Regions from separate parts of the Amycolatopsis lurida genome, predicted to be linked through region 2. Evidence: predicted binding sites of a transcription regulator. Region 2 holds the regulator's gene; the other holds the start of a gene.
The links. Region 2 encodes HspR, which represses chaperone genes until heat shock. Its sites were predicted from a motif close to ANNTTGAGTNNNNNNNACTCAANNT; they were not measured.
Positions count from the first base shown of each region.

Region 1 (7,215 bases), 4.3 Mb from region 2:
CCGATACACCGGGGTCACGATCTGCTCCAGCAGGCCGACCTCGCGATCCGCCGCGGCCCGGAAGGCACGCAGATGTCTCGGCTCGATACCGAATTCGGTCATCGCCTTCACGGTCTTCGCGACGAGGACCGCGTCCGGGTCGAAGAACCCCGCCGCGCCTGGGCGAACAAGACCGTATTGCCGCAGCTCAGCCAGGGTGGCGGCATCGATTCCGGCCTGGCGGAGGAGATCTTCCTCGGTCAGCCTGATCTCGCGGTCGGTCTCGAAGTCCCCCGGGGACGGCAGTCCGCCGTTCTCCCCGGGGGCGTCGAGTGACACGAGTTTCCGCGGCAGGCGGGGCATCGCCGCGCTGTGCTCAGCGGGCGCGGCGCCCTGATCCGCCGCGTCCAGCTGTTCCTTGATGACCTTCAGCGGAAGGTAGTGATCCCGCTGGGCGGACAGGACGAATCGCAACCGCTCCACGTCCGCCGGAGCGAACTGCCGGTACCCCGACGGGGTCCGGCCCGGCTGGACCAGACCCTCCGCCTCGAGGAACCGGATCTTGGAGATGGTGACATCGGGAAAGTCGCCGCGCAGCTGTGCCAGCACGGCCCCGATGCTCAACCCATCGCGCTGCGACGCATCCCGATCAGGCCGCCCGGCCGCCGTCACCGTGCCCCCTGGCCCCCGGATCCCGGGCCGGTCAGGAAGACCAGGCGGAACTTGCCGATCTGAACCTCGTCGCCACCGGCGAGGACGGCCTGGTCGACCGGCTCGCGGTTGACGTAGGTGCCGTTGAGGCTGCCGACGTCGATGACGACGAACTCGCCACCCTCACGGCGGAACTCGGCGTGCCGCCGGGAGACCGTGACGTCGTCGAGGAAGATGTCACTGTCCGGGTGCCGTCCCGCGCTGGTGGTGTCGCGGTCCAGCAGGAAGCGCGAACCCGCGTTCGGGCCCCGCTTGACGACCAGCAGCGCCGAACCCGCGGGCAGCGCGTCCACACCCTGGACGGGGGCCTCGGCAGCCGGAGGAGCCTCAGTGCCTTCGACGTCGGCCAGGAAGTCGGCCCGGAAGACAGAAGTCCGCTCCGGAGACTGCTCCGGGGGAACGCCGGGCCCGTCGTTCGTGCTCACCTGAGCTCTCCTAACGCATGTGTGTTGCCACTACTCAAGAACGTGTGGAGTCAAACGTACCGTGCCTGATCGAATCTCCGGCCCGCGGCTCCCCCTACTCTTCCCGAAGGGCCGCGGCCTGCGGCTATTCCTTGATCAGGGCCTGGTACGCCTCGGCCTCCAGCAGGGGTTCCACCGAGCTCGCGTCGTCGAGACGGAGTTCGATCAGCCAGCCCTCGCCGTAGGGGTCGCTGTTGATCAGCTCGGGTGACTCGGTCACCGCGTCGTTGACCGCGACCACCTCGCCGTCGAGCGGGGCGAACAGCTCCGAAACGCTCTTGGTCGACTCGACCTCGCCGAACGCGTCGCCCGAGCCGACCTGCTTGCCGACCTCGGGAAGTTCGACGAACACCACGTCACCGAGCTGATCCTGGGCGTACTCCGTGATGCCCACGCGCACGAGCCCGCCATCGCGCACGGAGACCCACTCGTGCTCCTCGGTGTACCGCAGTTCTTCTGGAGTGGACAACGCCGCTCCCCTTTCTCAGCCCTCACTCGAAACCGACGCGCGCAGTTTCCCATCCCGCCGGGTCACGCGCCCGCCGCCTCCCGCAACTCGCCGGGTCCGGCCGTTCGCAGCGCCCGCGCCGTCTGGACGACGTACAACACGCCTGAATAGACGTACAGGACCGCACCCCACGCCGTGAAGGCGTATCCGATCGGCCTGGCGATCGCGGCGATGTCGGATCCGCCCTGGGTGAGCAGCAAGAACGGGAAGGCGTACATCAGGACGAAGGTGGCGCCCTTGCCGATGTAGGTGACCTCCGGCGGGGCGAATCCGCGATGCCGCAGCAGCAGCACGCAGACCCCGAGAACGGCCTCGCGGACGACCAGCGGGACCACCAGCCACCACGGGATGATGTCGCGGATCAAGAAGGCGATGAGGGTCGCGAGGATGTAGAGCCGGTCGGCGGCGGGGTCGAGCAGCCGGCCTAGCCGGGACATCTGGTTGAGCCAGCGGGCGAGTTTGCCGTCGAGCCAGTCGGTGAGCGCGCTGAACACGAGCAGCGCGAGCGCCCAGCCGTCCTCCTTCGGACCGAGGAGCAGCCACAGGAAGACCGGCACCCCGGCGAGCCGGAGGATCGAAAGCATGTTGGGAACGTTCAGGGCCTGCCGCAGCAAGGAGGCTTCTTCGCTGGTCACGCTCGGTTCGGGGGGCGTACTCACCCGCTCAGCCTATCCAGCGGCGGCAGGTCCTCCCCCGTCAGCTGGCCCGGGTGTGGGTCCAGCCTCGGCGTTGCAGGTCCGCGCTGGTCAGCGCCACGGGCCTGCCCCGGTGGTCGGTGCCCACCCAGCGGTTGTGGCCGGCGGAGGTCTCGAGGACGTACGGGCGGCCGCCACACCAGACGACGGTGCACGGTGCCGTCGGCGGCAGCTCCGTGCTCGCCGGTGCGGTGGCCTGGGGTGACGCGGGGTCGGTCTGTTCGTCGGTCTTCATCACTCTCACGGTTTCGTGACGGGGACTGGGACACGCCGGAGCGCTACCTTTGTTTTCGGCAGAACGGGGCCTCGTGTTAACGGATCCGGCGCGGATTCGTCCGATCGGTTCGCAACGACAGCAGGGTGTTGTCGCGCTGTGAACGGCATGTTAATTGTCCACAATGGACAGTGATTCGGCGGTCCTCGCGGACCGCCCGCCCGTCGGCGCGATAGCCTCCCGCGAATCGAACGTGGCTCAATGCCACGGGTTCGGGCCCGGCCGGGTCAGAATGGGCCGGCCACGACCGGCCGACGAAAGGATCGCCTTGCCCGTCTCCACGACCACGGGAACGTGGCGGCGCCTGTTCGCGGCCTGCGCCGCCACCGGAACGCTCGCCGCCTGTTCGGGCGAAGACCCGCCACCGCCTGTCACCTCGATGTCGGTCTCTCCGTCGTCCACGCTCTCCTCGGCCGTGTCCAGCGCGCCGGTGCCGCCGATCCCCTCGCAAACCGCGCCGAGTCCGTCCACCGCCCCGAATCCCGCCCCCGAACCGAAACCCGCTGAACCGGTACAGGGATCGTGCGGAACGGTGACCGCGGCGAGCGGACTGACCCTGCAGGTGCTCAACGGCCCCGGGGTGTCCTGCGCGGACGCGACCGGGATCGTCGCCTCGTTCCACAAGACGATCGCCGGACGCCAGTCCGCGGGCTCGGACGAACCGGTCAGCGAGACCGTGGAGGGCTGGCTGTGCGTCTCCGGCGCTCCCGCCGCGCAAGGCGGCACCAGTTGCAGCAAGGGCGAACAGAACGTGTTCGCCGCCGTCGTCCCCGTCGAATGAACCATCCCCGAGAAGAAGGGCCCATGAAGAGCCTCGCCGTACTTCCCGCCGCGCTCGCCGTCGTCCTGCTGAGCGGTTGCGGCGCCGATCCCGCTCCCGCGACCGCGCCGCCGCCGTCTCCCGCCCCCACGGCCGACCAGGTCCTGGCCGGTACGCCCTGCGGCGAGGTCACCGGCTTCCAGGGTGCGAAGAACAAGGTCGTCGTGCGCGGGAAGGCCGAGTGCGCGGAAGCGACACAGGTGCTCACGGACTATTTCGCCAAGCTGACGCCCGCCGAGGCGGCGTCACCGCAGGGACCCGGTCCCGTGGTGGTCGGGGCCTGGACATGCGGGAGCGGGCCGAACGATCCGGTGACGAGCTGCTCGACCGAGGACGAGCGCCAGATCGAAGCGACCCGCTACTGAGCGACATGGGGGGGTCCGCGCTTTTTCCGGCACTGGGCCCCTTCAGTCGTTCACTGGAGCCTCAGCAGGACTTCGCGTTCGAGTTCGCCGACGAGAAGGTACTCGGGCCGATACCCGGGCGGGACCACGAAACAGACGAGACCCGTGGTGCCGTCGAAAGCGCCGGGTGCGCCCGCGCAATCCTTGACCCGCTCCGGCTCACCGTGTTCGTCGGCCGACAGCTCCAGTGCCGTGTCGCCGAGGCGGGACGCCTCGATCCGCAAAGTGAGGACGTGGAATCCGCTCAGCCAGGCCTCGGCTCCCTCCGGCGGCCCAGGCCTGCTGTCGAGCACACGCACCGCCGCCTCCCCGGACACGGCGGTCTGTCCACGGGCGAACACCGGCGGCGGCCCCCATAAGTCGCGACGGAGTTCCCAGAAATTCGGGACCGGGTCGGCCGCCTCACGGTAAGCCGTCCCGCCGAACCCGACCGGCGTCAGCACGACGAACGCGGCGAAGGCCAGCCCGGCCAGGAACGGCGGCGACTTCCGCGCGGCCCCCGGTCTCGCCACTTTGACCAGTACGACGGCCGCGAGCACCAGGAGCGCCAAGCCGAGGGACATCGCCGCGATCTTTTCCCACGGATGGTGGGCTTCCACGACCTTGTCCGCCCCTCGCACGGACAACACCCTGTCCGTCACCGACGAAAGCCGGGCGACCACCGGATCAGCGAGGCCGAACGCGTCTCGCGTCGGCACTTCGATCGCGCGGCCGTCTTCGGTGATCGCCAGGACGTCGTAGGTGGTATGCGGGCCGTCCTGTCCTTCAGTGGTCTTGGAGTTCCACTCCGAGACCACCGCGCGCACGTCGTAAGTGCCGGCCAGCCCTTCGACGGCCCATCGTCCGGCGAAGGCCGCGACAGCCCCCCAGACGACCCCGATCACGAACGCGAGGATCATCGCGTTCGTTCGCCGCTCGTCTTTCCGATCCAGTTCCGGGAAGACCACCAACACCCCCTGTCCGGCTCGGCCAGCTTATTGGCCGACGCCGCCGCACGGCACGGGATTTGTACCCACCCCCTTGCGATCCCCAGTAAGAGTCGTCTAGACTCAAACTATGCTCACCAGGGAAGACGCCGTGACGCTGATCGAGAACACGGTCGACGCGGCCGCTCTGTTCGCCCGCCATCGCTACCGCGAACTGGCGGCCGTGCTCCACCCCGACCGCAACCCCGGCGACGAGCGCGCCCACCGCGCCGCCGCGATCCTCAACCGCCTCCACGACGACTGGAAACGCGCCCGGCGCCAGACGGTCACCACGGCGACGTCCGCCTACACCCTCACCTCGCCGCACGCGGTGGGCAGCGTCGCGACGACCTACCTGACCACCGGGCCGTATCTGGTGAAACTCGTCCGCGAACCGGCGCTCAACCCGCTGATCCACGCGGAATGGGCGGCGCTGCGCACGCTCGACGGCTTCACCGAACGGCACCGGTGGCTGCGCCCCTACTACCCGCGACTGCTGGACACCTCGGGTCCGGTGGCCAGGGGTGACCGCGCGTTCAGCGTCCTCGATCCGCTCGTCGACGGGTTCGTCACCCTCGCCGATATCGGGAAGGCCTTTCCCGGCGGGCTCGACGGCCGCGACTACGCGTGGATGCACCGTCGCCTCCTGCGTGCCGTGGCGGGCGCGCATCGCGCGGGCGTCGTTCACGGGCACCTCACCGCGGACAACGTGCTCGTCCATCCGGAGCGGCACGGCATCGTCGTCGTCGGCTGGTCCTTCGCGGTCGAGGACGGTGTGCTCCCGCTGGCGGCGGACAAGTCCGTCCAGTACCCACCGGAAGTCCACAAAGGACTACCGGTGACCGCGGCGACCGACGTCCACATGCTTCACCGCATGATGCTGGAACTCCTGGCACCGGACGAAACCCGCCAACGTGAGTTCGCGACTTGGTGCACACAGGAGGCCCCGGCACAACGCCCCGACGCCGCCGATCTGCTCGACGAATACGACGCGCTGCTCGACGACCTCTACGGCCCCCGCACCTTCCGACCCTTCACCATCCCCGAGACAGGAGCCTGACCATGGGACACGGACACTGGGACGACAACGCCTACGCCGCCGCGAAGACCTTCCGGAAGGCCAAGGGCGAGGACGACTTCGGCTACACCGCCGATCTCCGCTCCAAGCCCGCCAAAGACTGGAAGGTCGCACCGGCGCTCGACCCGCTGAACGCGGTCCGGGAATGCCGGGATTCGGCCGACCACGCCGATTCGACGCCGATCGCGGTGCTGTTCGACGTCACCGGCTCGATGCGCCGGGTGCCGCGGGTCATGCAGGGCAAGCTCGGCAAACTGCACGGCCTGCTGAAGCGCCGGGGGTACCTGGCCGACCCGCAGGTGATGTTCGGCGCGATCGGCGACGCCGACAGCGACCGGGTTCCCTTGCAGGTCGGGCAGTTCGAATCGGACAACCGGATGGACGAGCAGCTGCGCACGATCTTCCTCGAAGGCGGTGGCGGCGGGCAGAAGAGCGAGTCCTACGAACTGGCCGCCTACTTCATGGCCCGGCACGTCGTGACCGACGCGTGGCAGAACCGGGGCCGCAAGGGCTACCTGTTCATCATCGGCGACGAGCTGAACAAACCCGCGCTGGAGGCACGCCACATCCGCCGCGTGATCGGGGACGACGTGCGCGAGGACATCGACCCGGCCTCGGTGTACCGGGAGCTGGCCCGCAAGTGGCACGTCTACTTCGTGCTGCCGAACCAGTCGTCGTACTACAACGACCCGGAGATCGGCGAACACTGGAGCGGTCTGCTGGGTCAGAACTTCCTGAAGCTCGACGATCCCGGCGCGGTGTGCGAACTGATCGCGGCCACCATCGGGCTGGAAGAGCGGGTCGTCGACGTCGACCGGGCGCTCGCCGATCTCGCGGACGTCGGCTCGGTCGCCGAAAGCAAGGCGGTCGGCAAGGCGCTGGCGAAGCTGGGTACCAAATCGGTCGTCACCTCGGCGGTGCCGGAGCCGGGCGGGCCGAGCGACGTGGTGTTGCGATGAATCTCCTGGACGGACACGTGGTGGTGGTCGGGCTCGGCTTCGGCGACGAAGGCAAGGGCGCGGTGGTCGACGCGCTCTGCGCCGCCCGGCCCACCACCGCCGTGGTCCGTTTCAACGGCGGCGCGCAGGCCGCGCACAACGTCGTCGTGGACGGGCGGCACCACACGTTCAGCCAGTTCGGGGCCGGCACGTTCGCCGGCGTGCCCACCCATCTGTCGCGATTCGTGCTGGTCGAGCCGTTCGCGCTGGCCGCCGAAGCTCGGCGGCTCGAAGCGGTCGGCGTCCGGAATCCGCTCGCGTTGCTGAGCGTGGACGGCCGGGCCCTGCTCACGACCCCGTTCCACATCCACGCCAACCG
Region 1 covers NZ_FNTA01000004.1:4,146-11,360, forward strand. The annotation lists gene ftsR (transcriptional regulator FtsR) at 1-651, opposite strand, end outside; gene garA (glycogen accumulation regulator GarA) at 648-1,115, opposite strand; gene gcvH (glycine cleavage system protein GcvH) at 1,240-1,623, opposite strand; gene clsA (cardiolipin synthase ClsA) at 1,686-2,321, opposite strand; gene BLW75_RS05385 (hypothetical protein) at 2,359-2,592, opposite strand; gene BLW75_RS43390 (hypothetical protein) at 2,830-3,102, opposite strand; gene BLW75_RS05395 (hypothetical protein) at 3,164-3,412, shown strand; gene BLW75_RS05400 (hypothetical protein) at 3,436-3,816, shown strand; gene BLW75_RS05405 (hypothetical protein) at 3,867-4,754, opposite strand; gene BLW75_RS05410 (adenylate cyclase) at 4,912-5,880, shown strand; gene BLW75_RS05415 (hypothetical protein) at 5,883-6,857, shown strand; gene BLW75_RS05420 (adenylosuccinate synthetase) at 6,854-7,215, shown strand, end outside.
Region 1: BLW75_RS05410 (adenylate cyclase) is a predicted target of HspR. The motif match lies at 4,887-4,911, and genes of this name have one in related genera.

Region 2 (7,215 bases):
GACAACCAGCCCTCGGTGCAGATCCAGGTGTTCCAGGGTGAGCGCGAGATCGCGGCGCACAACAAGAAGCTCGGCATGTTCGAGCTGACCGGTCTCCCGCCCGCCCCGCGTGGCGTGCCGCAGATCGAGGTCACCTTCGACATCGACGCCAACGGCATCGTGCACGTCCTCGCGAAGGACCTCGGCACGAACAAGGAGCAGTCGATGACGATCACCGGTGGCTCCGCGCTGCCGAAGGACGACATCGAGCGCATGGTCAAGGACGCCGAGGCGCACGCCGAGGAGGACAAGCAGCGCCGCGAGGAGGCGGAGACCCGCAACCAGGCGGAGACGCTCGTCTACCAGACCGAGAAGTTCGTCAAGGACAACGAGGACAAGCTGCCCGACGAGCTCAAGGGCAAGGTGAAGTCCGCGATCGACGAGGCCAACGAGGCGCTCAAGGGCACCGACTCGGCGAAGATCCGCGAGTCCATCGAGAAGCTGAACACCGCTTCGCAGGAGCTGGGCACCGCGCTCTACGCCAACGCCACCCCGGGCGCCGAGGGTGCCGCCGGTGAAGGCGCCGCCGGTGCGGCGGGCGCGGGTGCGGGCTCGCAGGCCAAGGCGGACGACGTCGTCGACGCCGAGATCGTCGAAGAGGACGAGAAGGACAAGAAGTGACCGGACGCTACGACGAAACCGAGGGCCAGGGCCCGGAGGAACCGGTGGTCGTGCGGGACCGTAGGCGGATCGATCCGCTGACCGGTGAGGTCCGCTCGGCCGCCCCGGAGGCCGAACCCAAGGAGGGTCCGAAGCACGCCGCTCCGGCCGAAGAGGCGGCTGTCCCGGCAGAGCCGGAGCCCGCGGCACACGCGGGCCCCGGCCTCGGGGAGACCATTGTGGACGACTCGGTGTCGGTGGCCACCGGACTGGAGAAGGAGCTGGCGGAGCGCACCGCCGACCTCCAGCGTCTCCAGGCGGAGTACGCCAACTACCGGAAACGCGTGGACCGCGACCGTGAGCAGGTCGTCGCCGGCGCGAAGGCGTCGGTCGTCAACGATCTGCTCCCGCTGCTCGACGACCTCGAGCGCGCGGAGCAGCACGGCGATCTGACGGGCGCCTTCAAGGCGGTCGGCGAGAAGCTGGTCGGAAGCCTGCAGCGGTCGGGGCTCGAGGCGTTCGGCGCGGAGGGCGAGCCCTTCGACCCGAGCGTGCACGAGGCCGTCCAGCACAGCACGTCGCCGGACGTCGCCGGGCCGACGGTCACCACGGTCATGCGCCGCGGTTACCGCTTCGGCGAACGCGTGCTGCGTGCGGCGCTGGTCGGGGTCACCGACCACGAGCCGGGCGGCTCCACGACTGAACCGATGGACCAGCCCGTCGGCGGCGAGCTGCCGCTCGAGGGCGAACTTTTCGATGAGAACAACCGCTGATCGGCGATACGGCGTGAAAGGAGGAGACGTTCGGTGAGTGCACGGGAATGGATCGGTAAGGACTTCTACCGTGAGCTGGGCGTCTCCTCCGACGCCACCGCGGACGAGATCAAGAAGGCCTATCGCAAGCTGGCCAAGGAGAACCACCCCGACGCCAACGCGGGCAACGCGGAGGCCGAGAAGAAGTTCAAGGCGGTCTCCGAGGCGTACGGCGTTCTTTCCGACACGTCCAAGCGCAAGGAGTACGACGAGGCGCGCCGCCTCTTCGGCTCCGGCGGTCCCGGCGGCTTCGGCTTTCCGGGTGCGGGCGGTGGCGGCGGTTTCGACGTCGGCGACATCTTCGGCCAGGCGGGTCAGCAGCAGGGCGGTTTCGGCGGTCTCGGCGACATCCTCGGCGGTCTCTTCGGCCGCCGCGGCGGCGCTGCCGGTGCCACCGCGAACCGTCCGCAGCGCGGCTCGGACGTGGAGACCGACGTCCGGATCGACTTCGCGGAAGCGGTCAAGGGCGCGACCCTGCCACTGCGGCTGTCGAGCCCGGCGACCTGTTCCACCTGTGGCGGCAACGGCGCGAAGCCGGGGACTTCCCCGAGGACGTGCGCGACCTGCCAGGGCAGCGGGCTGGTCAGCCGGAGCCAGGGCGCGTTCGCGTTCTCGGAGCCGTGCCGTGACTGCCGCGGCCGCGGCACGATCATCGACGATCCCTGTCCGGAATGCGCGGGCGAGGGCATCAGCACCCGCACCCGCACGCTGACCGTGCGGATCCCGCCGGGCGTCGCCGACGACCAGCGGATCCGCCTGGCCGGCCAGGGCGAACCTGGCCGTGGCGGCGCGCAGCCGGGTGACCTGTACGTCCGCGTGCACGTCGCTCCGCACGCGGTGTTCGGCCGCAAGGATCTCGATCTGACGATCACCGTGCCGGTGTCCTTCACGGAACTGGCTCTCGGCGGCACGATCACCGTGCCGACGCTCGAGGGCAAGGTCTCGCTGAAGGTGCCGCAGGGCACGGCGAGCGGTCGCGTGCTCCGGGTGCGAGGCAAGGGAATCGCGAAACGCGACGGCTCGCAGGGCGATCTGCTGGTCACCCTGCAGGCGGCCATCCCGGCCAAATTGGACGACAAGGCCCGTGAAGCGCTGGAGGCCTACGCGGAGGCCATGGCCGACCACGATCCGCGACCGGAGATCACCGAACTTCTCGAAGGCAGGTGAGCACGATGTTCGGCGGGCTGCCGCACGGTGCGGACGAGGACACCCCGGTGTTCGTCATTTCGGTGGCGGCGCAGCTTTCCGGCTTGCACGCGCAGACCCTGCGGTCCTACGACCGCCAGGGTCTCGTGTCGCCGGGCCGGACCTCCGGCGGTGGACGGCGTTACTCGATGCGGGACATCGCGTTGCTGCGCGAAGTGCAGCGACTGTCCCAAGAGGACGGTGTCAACCTCGCCGGCATCAAGCGGATCATCGAGCTGGAGAACCAGGTCGACGCGCTCCGTGCCCGGATCGCCGAACTGACCGAGGAACTGACCGCGGCGTACGTCGCCGCCGAACAGACGGCCGCGGCCGTGCACGCCTCCTACCGCAAGGATCTCGTCCCGCTGCGGCAGCAGACGGCACTCGTGGTCTGGAAGCCCAAGAAACGCACCTAGTCTCGCGTGACCGAGTACGACACAAGCGTGATTGAAGCCGTAACTCACGAGTTACGGCTTCAATCACGCGAATGACGGCTTCGATCACGCGAGTTACGGCTTCAAGCACGCGAAACCTGCGGGGGAAGACGAACCCGCGGCGTCAGTAGGTGACGAATTGCGTCATTGGCCGGGGACCAGGGTCCGGATCTGCTGGACCTCGCCGGTACGCGAGTCCATGATCCGCTGGGCCAGCGCCTTCGCCTCCGGGTTCTTGCCGTCCTTCAGTTCGGTCCTCGCCAGCGCGACCCCGTTGTGCTGGTGCGCGACGAAGATGTCGGCGAAGTCGAGGCTGAACTCCGCGCCGTCCTTTTTGGACAGTGCTTCGAGCAGTCCCTTGTCGGTGAGCCCGTCACCACCGTGATGGTGGTGCGCGTGCGGATCCGCCGATCCCGTCTCGGGTTTGCCCCAGGCCTTCAGCCAGTTCCGCATGTCGGTGGTCTCGGTCTGCTGCGTCGCCTCGATGGCGGCCGCCAGATTCGTCAGCTCCTGCTTCTGCCCCTGCTTGGTCTTCACCAGTTTGACGATCTCCACGCCCTGGTCGTTGTGGGCGATCATCATCTGAAGGAACATCACGTCGGCGTCGTTGTACTGCGTGGACGCCGCCGCCGACTGGGGGACCGGGGAGAGCGGGGCGCCGGCGTTGGGGGGTGAGCCGTCGCCGGCCCCACAGCCCGCGAGGGCCACGAGACCGGCGACGAGTACGAGGGCCAGCTTCACTGGCGTGTCCACAGCGCGGGCGTGTTCGGCGGTTCCCAGCCTTGGATCGCCGTATGCGCCAGCTGGCACCGGTAGGTGGCGCCGCCGTAGGTCACCGTGCTGCCGACCGAGTAGGACGTCCCGGCCGCCCAGGTGCCGCCGGTGGGCGGGTTGGTGGTGCTGGTCGGCGGATTCGACGTCGTGGGCGGGTTGCTGGTGGTCGGCGGGTTGCTGGTCGTGGGCGGGTTGCCGCCGCCGATCTGCAGGTCGATGCAGCTGTAGAAGGCCATCGGCGTGTCCGCGATGTTCCAGATGGCGAGCACCTTCTGGCGGCCGCTGAAGCCGTTCAGGCTCACCGTGTGCGACGTCGGGTCCTTCGGCGCGGAGTTGTTCCCGCTGATGTCGGCGATCTTGGTGCCACCGATGTAGTACTCGTAGTTCGTGGTCCGGTGGTAGGCGGTGAACTTCCAGTTGAAGGTCACGCTGTTGCCGACCGACGCGGCGGGCCACGGCTTCGATTCGTCGTTGAGCTCGGCGAATCCGGGGAGACCACCGTTGCAGCTGCGGAGCCCCTTGGGGCCTTCGACGCTCTGCGGTTCGTAGACGATGGCACCGCAGCCGGAAACCTTGCCCTGGGCGCAGTTCGCCTGGCGGCTGGGCGGGGACAGCACGTAGCCGTGGGCGCTGGCCACCTGCGGGACGGCCACGATGGCGATCGGGGCGAGGATCGCACCGGCGGCGGCTGCCACGAGCTTGCGTTTGACGGTCATGCCGGCTCCTGGGGGATGGAACGACGGTGTTCCCGTGAGGGGGAGCAATGTGGTCTAGACCATAAATCCGCCGGTGATCCCGGTCAATGATTCACTGACCTACTGCTGCGTCGAGACCAGGTGGAACAGCCGATCGGCCTAATACGAAGGACGCATCGCCTCAGTCCAGGGTGAAGGGGTCGTACTTGATCCGCGCCAGGTCCGTGCCCGCGGCGAGCAGTTTCGCGATCGTCGCCCGGATCATCGACGGCGACCCGGCCACATATACGTCGCGCTCCTTCCAGGCACCGCGCTGGGTGACCGCCGTGGCCAGCGTGCCGCGGTCGCCGCCGGTGATGGTGCCTTCCTCGGTCACCGGGGTCACCGTCAGCCAAGGGCAGGTGACGGTCAGCCCGCGGAGCTCGTCGAGTGCGTAGAGGTCTTCCGGTCGGCGGCCGCCGAAGAACAGGTGCACCGGTGGGTTGTTCTTCCAGCGCGACATTTCGTCGAGCAGGGCGAGCAGCGGCGCGACGCCGGTGCCGCCGCCGACCATCAGCAGTGGACGGCTTTCGGTGCGCTGTACCGAAAGCGCCCCGAGCGACGGGCCGATCCGCCAGACGTCGCCGCGCCGGGTGTGGTGGACGATCGCGCGGGAGACCCAGCCGCCGCGCACGGCGTGCACGTGGAACTCCATCGTCCCGTCGTCGTGCGGCGCGGTGGCAGGCGAGAAGTACCGCCACATCCGCGGCCGCTGCGGGACTTCGACGCTGACGTAACCGCCCGCCCGGTACGGGAGCGGCTGGTCGGTGCGGACCTTGATCACGGCGACGTCGCGGGAGGCGAGGCGGTGCTCGACGACGGTCGCCTTCCACCACGCCGGGCCGATCTCCTTGCCCGCGGCTTCGCGCATGTTCTTCGAAATGACGCCGTACGCGGTGACCCAGGCGTCTTCCAGTTCCGGTGTCCAGTCGTCCTTCAGGAACCTTTTCAACGCGGCGATCAGCGCGACGCCGACGGCGTCGTAATGGCGCCCGAGGACGTCGAACTTGCGGTGGTCACGGCCGAGCTGACCGAGGAACGTGGCCAGTTCGTCGGGCCGGTCCACCATCTGGACGACGTAGACGAGTGCGCGCAGCAAACGATTTCGCTGCGTGGCCATGTTGATCGGGAACAGCGCCCTGGCGTCCGGCGAAACGGAGAAGAGCACGCCGTAGAAGTACTGGGACAGCTCCTCGGCCTTCGTTTCGACGGCGGCGAAACTCTCCCTGATGAGCTTGGCCATCTCGACGGTCTTGTCCGCCGACGGCGTTTCGATCAAGGGCGGAACGGGAATCGGTGAAGATCTCGACGAACTGGGTGGATGCTCGTACTTCACTGTTTCGGCAGTCATGGGTGAACGATTTTCTCCAGTTGGATCGGGCATATTCTCCAGACCCGATGTCATCGTGCTCGTGTTCCCCCGAGGGTTCCCGACTGTATGCCCGAACGTCGCGAAAGGATCCACGAATGGTTGTTTCCCGCTCGAACGGAGCAAACGATATACGCGCCGTCAGCACCGTCTGGCACTAAGTAAAGGTGATCAAGCGGGCGGGAATTTCCTTGCTCACCAGTGGTTTTCGCCACCGGGGCCGGAAAGCGTGATCCGCCGATCGGGTGGGTTTTTCTCCGTGATTACCGCGTCACGTAACGGTATGCGCCCCGCGGCTGATCACCATTGTGGAATCGAATTCCTAGTCGATGGTGAAGGGGTCGTATGCGATCTGGTCGAGCGCGCTGCCCGCGACCAGCATCCGGGACACCGTCGCGCGGATCATCGCGGGCGAACCGGCGACGAGGATCCGATGCCCCGGCCAGGATCCCTGCTGTGTAACGGCTTCCGCGAGCGTGCCCTGCACACAGCCGGGGGCCTCTTCACCGTGTTCGACCACCGGTGTCACGGTGAGCCACGGGTTCGTGGCCGCGAGGGCGCGCAGCTCGTCGAGGTCGTAAAGGTCCTCACGCGACGGTCCGCCGTAGAACAGCTGGACCTTCGGGTTCTCGCCCCACTGCGCGAGGTCGTCCAGGATGGCACGCAGCGGCGCGATACCGGTACCACCGGCGATCATCAGGACGCCGCGGCCGTCGGTCCGGTCGACCGAAAGCCTGCCGAGCGGCGGCCCCAGCCGCCAGACGTCACCGGGCTGCGTGTGGCTGACGATGGCGCGGGACACCCAGCCGCCGTCGACGGCGCGCACGTGGAACTCGATGCCGCCGTCCTCGCGCGGCGCGTTCGCCGGCGACAGGTAGCGCCAGAGCCTCGGCCGCTGCGGGACTTCGACGCTCATGTACTGACCGGGCTGGTACGGCACCGGGAATTCGGGCTGGACGCGGACCAGGGCGAGATCCCAGGTGAGCCGCCGGTGTTCGAGGACGGTGGCCGACCACGACGCCGGGTTGACGTCGGCCGCGGCGGCCTCCTGCATCGCGCGGGCGACGATGGTGAACGCCTCCGCCCAGGCCCGTTCGACCTCCGGTGTCCAGTCCGGACCGAGGTGGTTCTTCAGCGAGGCGAGCAGTGCGGTGCCGACGGCCTCGTAATGCCGCGGGATGACACCGAACTTGCGGTGGTCGCGGCCGAGCTGGGTCAGGAACGGCACGAGGTCGTCGGGCCGGTCGACCATCTGCACGATGTGGACC
Region 2 covers NZ_FNTA01000004.1:4,307,675-4,314,889, forward strand. The annotation lists gene dnaK (molecular chaperone DnaK) at 1-660, shown strand, start outside; gene grpE (nucleotide exchange factor GrpE) at 657-1,412, shown strand; gene dnaJ (molecular chaperone DnaJ) at 1,446-2,618, shown strand; gene BLW75_RS25585 (heat shock protein transcriptional repressor HspR) at 2,624-3,052, shown strand; gene BLW75_RS25590 (DUF305 domain-containing protein) at 3,215-3,823, opposite strand; gene BLW75_RS25595 (lytic polysaccharide monooxygenase) at 3,808-4,560, opposite strand; gene BLW75_RS25600 (globin domain-containing protein) at 4,721-5,821, opposite strand; gene BLW75_RS25605 (globin domain-containing protein) at 6,270-7,215, opposite strand, start outside.